DNA from 2 places in the Lysinibacillus sp. NPDC094177 genome. Region 2 is predicted to be linked to the other one. Evidence: predicted binding sites of a transcription regulator. Region 2 holds the regulator's gene; the other holds the start of a gene.
The links. Region 2 encodes Rex, which represses fermentation and respiration genes when NADH is low (regulators of the CRP and FNR family bind a similar motif). Its sites were predicted from a motif close to TTGTGAAATATTTCACAA; they were not measured.

Region 1: ACQKNC_RS08540 (anion permease) is a predicted target of Rex. The motif match lies at 2,457-2,474, and genes of this name have one in related genera.

The regions. Positions count from the first base shown of each region.
Region 1 covers NZ_JBNNTW010000004.1:95,954-100,609, reverse strand. The annotation lists gene ACQKNC_RS08550 (pyridoxal phosphate-dependent decarboxylase family protein) at 1-746, opposite strand, end outside; gene ACQKNC_RS08545 (PLP-dependent aminotransferase family protein) at 852-2,297, shown strand; gene ACQKNC_RS08540 (anion permease) at 2,650-4,071, shown strand; gene ACQKNC_RS08535 (ABC-F family ATP-binding cassette domain-containing protein) at 4,467-4,656, shown strand, end outside.
Region 2 covers NZ_JBNNTW010000014.1:71,189-75,844, forward strand. The annotation lists gene ACQKNC_RS18875 (CPBP family intramembrane glutamic endopeptidase) at 108-869, shown strand; gene tatC (twin-arginine translocase subunit TatC) at 960-1,781, opposite strand; gene ACQKNC_RS18885 (twin-arginine translocase TatA/TatE family subunit) at 1,800-1,985, opposite strand; gene ACQKNC_RS18890 (redox-sensing transcriptional repressor Rex) at 2,352-2,987, opposite strand; gene ACQKNC_RS18895 (ATP-binding cassette domain-containing protein) at 3,214-4,656, shown strand, end outside.

The DNA of each region.
Region 1 (4,656 bases), on a different contig from region 2:
TTTCCGATGGCAACTAAATCATCAAAGTCTACAGTATTAACCGTTCCAGCATTCACTACGATAATACATGGTTCATTTTTATGGAGTTCAAGATATTCCTGTAATTTAGTTATATCAATAGCTTCACGATTTTCCTGACAGGGAATTTGATGAATAGATTTCCTACCTATACCTAGCATGGCAGTTGCTTTGAAAATACTTGAATGTGGTGTACCACTCACTATTTTAATCTGGGGAATATCGTATAAACCATCAATAGAAGTGCTTTTTCCATAGTGTTGTGAAATCCATTCTCTTGCTTGAGCAAGACCTACGAAATTAGCCATTGTGGCCCCACTTACGAAGGTACCACTATAGTCATTACTTAACAAAAATAATTCTTTTAACATGTCAATCGTTTCTAATTCAATGTATCCAGCGATTGAATCTTTCGAGTTGGATAGGTTTTGATCATAAACACTAACTAACCAATCCCCTATGATGGATGCAGGAGTAGCACCGCCCGTTACAAATCCTAAATATCTTGAACCAGCACTGCCACTTAAGCTTTTCGCATAATTTTGAGTGAAAAAATCAAGAGTTGCCCTTGAACCACTTCCTATTTCGGGAAGTTCATTTTTAGGTAGATTGTAGGAATGAGTAGATACAGCCCTATCTTCAAGGTCATTAAAAAAATTTGTAGCATGATGTACGACTTCATTTAAAATACTGTCAAAAATTTCTTGATCATGTTTCATTATGTTCATACTTGACCAATCTCCTTGTCTTATCATTTTGCTTGCCTTACGCTTTTTACAATAGATAGTGATATATATAACAGTCAATCAACGAGTATAACAGTGGGAGGACCTATGAAAATAAAGCTAAATCGTCAATCAGATCAATCGTTAATTCATCAGATATCGGACAATTTATCGGAAAAGATACGAGCAGGCTTGTTAGAGGAAGGTAGTCAATTGCCGTCAATTTGGAACTTTTCAAAAGAAAATCAAGTTAGTCTTGTTACTGTAAGTAAAGCTTATGCATTGTTAGAGAAAAACGGCTATATTCAATTGAAGCATGGGAAGGGCGCTTTTGTTAGAGAGAAGAAACAGAGAACTGGTACTCAAAGTAAGACCGATTATAATTGGCAACTAGCTATCCCAGATTATATTCATCGCTCTCAATACATGTTAAATTTGGGAACCGAAAATTCGATTAAATTATCTAGTGCTACAATTCATCCAGGACTATTACCGTCAACATACCTATCGAAAGAAATTTTTCAAGTTTTACAGGAAGATCCGCAAATTGTAGCACGCTATGGCCCTGTCCAAGGAGACCACGCAGTTCGAGAGGCAATTCGGAACCATGTACAACAATATTGTCAAATCCAAACGAGTCCTCAAGAGATCATCATTACAAATGGTGTTCAGCAAGGAATTGATTTAGTTGCGAGAACATTTATTGGGCCAGGAGACATTGTTATTACGGAAGCGCCCACGTATACAGCGGCAATTGATGTTTTTAGAAATCGGGGAGCACATATTATTCCTATTCCTATGGATGAAGAAGGTATGCAGACCGATATTTTAGCTTCATTATGTTTAACAAAAAAACCAAAGCTTGTTTATACAAATCCTACATTTCATAATCCAACAGGTACTGTTTTAAGCGAAGCTAGAAGAAACGAGTTATTAGAACTCGCTCAACACAATAGCTTCCTTATTATTGAGGATGATTCATGGAATGAAATTTATTTTGATGATAATCCACCACCAACAACTATCAAATCATTAGATATGAATGGTCATGTTATCTATTTAAAAGGTTTTAGTAAAGCTTTAGCGCCTAGTTGTAGAATTGGTGCAATTATATCGAATGGGACAGTTCATCAACGGCTATTATCGGCAAAATCTAGTGCTGATTTAGGGAGCCCACTTTTAACACAAAAGGCGCTTATTCCTTTTTTAAGTTCGAATAGAATGAACACACATTTAGAAAAGTTACGTATTGCTCTTGAAGTAAGAAGAGATCAAACGATTAAGTTGTTGGAAAAGTATGCGCCTGAAGGGGTTACTTGGGTAATGCCTAAAGGAGGTTTAAATATTTGGGTGTCTTTGCCTAACGATAGAAATACAGATGAAGTACTTTTCAAAGCACAGCAATCCAACATTTCTTTTTTACCAAGCTCTGCATGTTATCCGGGAGAACCTCAATATAATCATATGAGAATTAGTTATTCCTTTCCAGATCATCAAGAGCTTGAACAAGGAGTAATTGAACTTTGTAAGATTATTACATTGTATTTGCAGTAAAGAAAGTGAGGGGATTTCACTTTTTTACTGTTTGAATGTAGGAGGATCGATTATTGATTCTCACATATAAGCTAATTTAAACGATAGGTGTATTTTTTCAATGGATTTGCACATGCTTATTTTAAATAAAAGTATCTTATTACCAATAAAATTAACAAAAAGGGAAATATTTCAGAATCGAGGTCATTTTTTTCTTAGAAATGAGTGAAAATCCTTTTCATCCATTACATAAAGCATATATAATAACTTATGTTTTTTTGACAATGGGGATCTTGATTTAGCTTTATATTAGATTGTGGGAGAATTTCCTTTCAAAAAACATTGGGGTAACCGTCAAAGGAGTATTTACATCATGAAAGAAGCAAAAAGCGCAGTCAAGTGGATTCCTTTCTTCATTACCCTTGCTGTTGGAGTGGCTATCTGGTTTTGTCCAGCACCCTCAGGAGTAGATGAAAAAGCATGGCATCTGTTCGCTATTTTTGTTGCGACAATTATAGGATTTATAACGAAACCGTTGCCAATGGGAGCTGTATCCATTATTGCTATGGCTATGATTGCCATTACTAATACATTAACCATTGAAGAGACATTAAGCGGTTTTGGCAATTCAACGATTTGGCTAATTGTTATTGCCTTCTTTATTTCTCGTGGATTTATTAAAACGGGACTAGGGGAACGAATTGCTTATGTATTTGTTCGTCTTTTTGGGAAAAAAACGTTGAGTTTATCTTATTCTTTACTTGCGAGTGACCTAATATTAGCGCCGGCTATTCCTAGTAATACAGCTCGTGCGGGTGGGGTTATATTCCCGATCATCCAGTCATTATCTCATACTTTTGGCTCTAAACCAGAAGACGGGACAGAGCGTAAGATGGGAGCTTTTCTTTTGAAGGTAGGCTTTCAAGGGAATTTAATAACGTCTGCTATGTTTATGACTGCCATGGCAGCGAATCCTTTAATTGTAAAGCTAGCAAGTGATACAGCTGGCGTATCTATTACCTGGTTCGGTTGGGCAATGGCAATGATTGTCCCAGGATTAACAGCTTTAATCGTTGTTCCTTATGTTATTTATAAAATCTATCCGCCTGAAATTAAGGAAACACCTGAGGCAGCAGCTATCGCTAAAAAGAAACTGGATGAATTTGGTCCACTGAAAAGTTCTGAGAAACGAATGATCGTAGTATTTGTTGTTGTGTTGTCGTTATGGATTGGTGGAGACTACTTAGGCATTAGTGCCACTACAGCAGCTCTTATAGGTCTTTCATTGCTGTTATTGTTAAATGTGTTAACATGGGCAGATATTAAAAAGGAAGAAGGAGCATGGGATACACTAGTTTGGTTTGCAACACTATTTATGATGGCATCTTTTATGAACAAACTAGGGCTGATTCCATGGTTTAGTAATGAAGTTGGTGGACTTGTATCTGGGTATAGTTGGATATGGGCTGTTTTAATATTAGCATTAGTTTATTTCTATTCTCATTATTTCTTTGCGAGCTCCACTGCTCATATTAGTGCGATGTACGCAGCATTTTTATCTGTAATGTTGCAAGCAGGAGCACCAGCAATGCTAGCAGCTATATTATTAGCAGCATTTAGTAATTTATTTGGCGCCACTACTCATTATGGATCTGGTCCAGCACCGGTATTCTTTGGTGCAGGTTATATTGATCAAAAAAAATGGTGGACAGTTGGATTTGTTGTTTCCGTTGTTACCATCCTGATTTTTGTTGTAGTAGGAGGACTATGGTGGAAGCTTCTTGGTTATTGGTGAAATAAATAGCTTCTGTGAGGCTGGGACATAACTAAATGATTCCTTCAAAAAGCCGAATAATCTCTAAATTAACAAAACACGATAAATAGAAAAACCGAACTATTCCGAAACACTTCATGAGCGTTTCATTGGATAGTTCGGTATTTTTGTTGGCTGAAACACTTTTGTCTCTGCCTCTTTTTTTGAGATTTTTTAGAAGTTCTTTACATACCCTCGCTCTTCTTCATTTTGCTGATAAATGGGGGAGGCATTTTTTAGATAGCTAAGAAGAGTTTGTTGTCCTTTGTTTACCTGTCATTTGGTGTTATGATAAAAATGGATATCAATAATAAACTACATATTAAAAGTAGTATGGACACTAAACAACACCTAAATGAAAGAGATGGACAAGTGTAATGAGTCATTTAATAGTACAAAATTTAACGAAAACAGTGGGCGATAAAACGCTCTTTCAAAATATTGAATTTACGATTTATGAAGGGGAGCGAGCTGGACTAATTGGTATTAATGGTACTGGTAAATCCACATTGCTTTCTATTTTAGCTGGTGAAATCGAAGCGGACTCAATGAATGTTGACCGTCCAA
Region 2 (4,656 bases):
CAATTATTATGATAATCAATCGCACTTTTTTTTGCAAGTCAGAACTACGAAAAATTTTGTTTTCTTTCCATATTCCTCTACAATAGAATAGAAAGGTAGCATAATGAATGGAAAGGATTTTGACTGTGAATAATTCTAAAAAAATAAAACATAAAAAAACAGCCCTTTATGTTTTATTGATCTATATTCTCATGCAAATATCAGGTAGATGGCTGGCACAACCGTTTCACAAGCTTGTTATGAGTACAACCGGTTTACCTAGTGAGCAAGCTGCTCCACTTACGCAAGGCTGGTATATTGCACTTAGCTTTGCCATTGCATTAATTCTAAGCTTAATCATAACATCTCGAGATAAAGCGTTTTGGGATATTTATCAAGGAAAGAAAGAAACTATACCACTATCAATTATGTGGGGAATTATTGGTTTCTTCCTAGTTTTTATTGGCCAAATGATTGGCGCAGCTATCGAAATGGCTATATTCGGTATCCAAGGTGGGTCGCAAAACACAGCTGATATTGTAGCTATTGCAAAAGGTGCTCCTATTGCGATATTAGCAATTGTCGTATTTGGACCAATATTAGAAGAGTTCGTCTTCCGCCGTGTTATTTTTGGATCGCTTGTCCAAACAACTAATTTCTGGGTAGCCGGTATAGTAAGCGCAATTTTCTTCGCACTTATTCATTTCGACTTCTCACACATCTTGCTTTATACAATCTGCGGATTGATTTTTGCCTTCTTATATCACAAAACAAAACGTATTTGGACGTCCATTATCGCCCATGTCATGCTGAATGGTTTTGTGACACTTGTACAATTGTATGCAGAACCATTGCAAAAGTTTCTTGAACAACTAGAAAAAATGCAATAAAAATCAGTGGAAGTTTTTCTCCCACTGATTTTCAGGTAGATATAACTACGAAAAAGCTCGATGCTTCTAATTAGCATCGAGCTTCTATTTTTATTGATTCAATTCTTCGATTTGACGTCGCTGCTGTTCAAGTGCCTCTTCGACCTGGCGTTTTTGTTCAGCTTCTTGTTCTTCCTTCATTCGCATTTCCTCTGATTTTAAGTATTTCTTATAGCCAACACGGGAAATCATAATGCTAATTTCATAAAGCATAAATAACGGTACTGAAACCATTAAGTGTGAAGCTAATTCAGGTGGTGCGATTAGAGCAGCACACACAAATAAACCAAAGTATGAGTACTTACGAATACGAATTAGTAACTCAGGCGATAGAATCCCAATACGTGAAAAGAACAAGACGACGATAGGTAATTGAAAAAGAAAACCAAAAGGTATTGTAAGCTTAAATAAAAACGAAAAATATTCATGTATGCCAATCGTTTGCTGAATTTCTAATTCATTTGATAAATTCATCATAAACTTTATGACGTAAGGGAATAGTAAAAAATATGAAAAAGATAGCCCTGCTAAAAACAATATAAACGAATACGGGATATAGCTTAAGGTTGCTTTTCGTTCCACTTCCCTTAATCCGGGGCTAATAAATGCCCACAATTGATACATCAATACCGGAGAAGATAGGATAAATGCTATTAAAAAAACGACTTGGATATAAATTGCAAGTGGTGTTACTACATCAAACGCATGAAGCTCTATATTATAATTCGCTCCAGTAGTTTGAAGGTATTTAACAAGCGGTTTCGCAACAAAAAAGCCGCCAGCCATAGCGAGAACAAAGAAAACGGCAACAATGAAAAGCCGTTTTCTTAATTCTTCTATATGCTGAATGACAGTTAGATCTTTTGGATTCATTCCTCAAACATCCTAACTTTACTTATCTAGTTCTTTCTTTTTCTTGTCATCATCATCTTCGTCGGCTAATCCTTTAGTAGCATTTTTGAATTCACGTAATGTTGAACCAAATGCTTTACCAAGCTCCGGTAACTTCTTAGGACCGAAAATTAGTAATGCGACAATTCCGATAATAATGAGGCTCATAGGACCAATACCACCCATTAAAGCCACCTCCTCTTTATATCCATCATTTTAACGCATATTTCGCCATTTTGCTAACTAATAATATGTGAAAGTTTTTAGTCACTCTCGCATTTTACTTCATACTTATTTTACAGAAATTGTGAGAGCTATACTATCAATTATGCCTCGGCATAATTGCGTCCGGAATCGGCTTTGTGCTTGGGCCTGCACGAGTGCCGACACGATGTCGGTCATTTCGGTAATGCCACAGGACGTGGCGTTTTTACCGATGCAGGTCAGTTAGCCGTTATCGCATGGATGCGATGATTTTAGGCTAACACCCACTAAGCACTCCTTTCTGATTTCCGTGACATCCGCTGAAAGAAGTTAAATTATGTACAATTATCACTCTTCCTGATTACGAATTAAATAAATAAGCGCCTGTAATTCTACTGATAAATCGATTGTTAAAAGTTGCATTTTATCTGGTACAGTAATACGCTCTGGCGTAAAGTTCAAAATTCCTTTTGCATTCATTGCCGCTAATCTATCAGCCATTTTCTGTGCGGAACGTGGTGAAACTGTTAAAATTGCAAGCTCCGCTCCATATTCTGCATATTTTTCTTCCAATAAATCAGGATGAAAAACAGGAATATTGCTAATCATCTTACCTTCCTTCGGGGCCTTTGAATCAAATGCCACAACGATATGAGTATTATGATTTTTTTGAAAATTATATTTTAATAAAGCACTACCTAAATTACCTACACCAATTAACGCTACTTTTGTCGCTTCATGTTGATCGAGCGTTTGACTAAAAAATTTTAAGAGATGCTGCACATCATAGCCGTATCCCTTTTTCCCTAGAGCACCAAAATAAGAAAAATCACGGCGAATAGTTGCAGAATCAATTTTCATCGCTTCACTCAGTTCTTTCGATGAAATGCGCTCCATGCCTTCTTGTGCAAAGTTTTGGATAAATCGATAGTAAAGAGGAAGTCTTTTTGTAGTGGCTTGTGGAATTTTTAATTCTTGTTTCAAACTTTTTCCTCCTTATATGTATCAAATAGCATGATACATACTTAATTAACTATTTACTAAGTTTATAATATTCTCTGGAGTATTTCCCTTTAGTTAATGGCGCTTTTACGCCACTAACTAAAGGGAAATCGTTTCAATCTTACATGACAGCTTAGCATAAGTAAAGCCTCGACATTGCAAGCGAATCGCTCATCTATTACACTAAGGAAGAATTGAGGTGTCAAGAATGATTGTTTTACAGGTCAATCAACTATATAAATCCTTCCTTGCAGATGAAATTTTAAGTGGCGTAAAATTAGAGGTTCAACATCGTGACCGCGTTGCATTAGTAGGTCGTAACGGTGCTGGTAAGTCCACTTTACTTAAAATAATTGCTGGTCAAATGTCATATGACTCTGGCGATATAATTATCCCTAAAGGTGTACAAATTGGATATTTAGAGCAACATGCTGGATTAAATTCAACATTGTCGATTTGGGATGAAATGATGACAATTTTTGAACCGCTTATTGCACAAGAACAAGCACTACGGTCACTAGAACAACAAATGGCTGATCCCACTGTTTATGAGAATTCTACTTTATATGCAAAAATAATGTCTGAATACGATCATTTACAGCATACTTTTAAGGATGCGGGTGGCTATCAATATGAATCTGATACACGTTCTGTGCTTCATGGCATGCAGTTTTATCCTGAGGATTACCAAAAGCCAATTAGCTCACTATCAGGGGGACAACGAACTCGGTTAGCACTCGCTAAACTTCTTTTAAGTAAACCTGACCTATTAATACTCGATGAACCTACTAACCATTTGGATATTGAAACCCTCTCTTGGTTGGAATCATATTTAAAAGGCTATGAAGGGGCTATTCTAATTGTTTCCCATGACCGCTACTTCTTAGACCAGGTTGTTTCCATTGTCTACGAAGTCTCTCGTCATCGTGTCACAAAATATACAGGCAATTATAGTACCTATTTAGATGAAAAAGCGAAAAATTATGAGCGTGATTTAAAGCTATATGAACGACAACAAGATGAGAAAGCCAAGCTTGAGGAATTTATTCAAAAAAATATTGCTCGTGCTTCTACTACTAAAATGGCACAAAGTCGTCGTAAAATGCTTGAACGTACAGAATGGATGGATTCCCCTGATGGCGATGAAAAGTCAGCAAGCTTCGGTTTTACAATTGAACGTCAAAGTGGTAATGATGTATTATCTATTGATGACTTAGCGATTGGTTATGGTGATAAGAAAATATCAAGTGGCATCACATTACGTACTTTCCGCGAAGATCGAATTGCATTAGTTGGACCAAATGGTGTTGGTAAATCAACTTTATTAAAAACGATTGTCAAAGATTTGCTACCGCTCTCTGGAGAGATTCGCTATGGTACAAATGTTCAAATTGGTTATTATGATCAAGAGCAGGCAAAGTTATCGAGCAATAAAAGTGTTCTAAAAGAGCTATGGGATGAATGGCCATTAATGAATGAAAAAGATATTCGCTCGGTGCTTGGCCGTTTCTTATTCAGTGGAGAAGAAGTAGATAAAACTGTGTCGTCTTTATCTGGTGGAGAAAAAGCTAGACTAGCATTAGCTAAGTTGATGATGCAAAAAGCAAATTTCTTAATTCTCGATGAGCCTACCAATCACTTAGACTTAGAT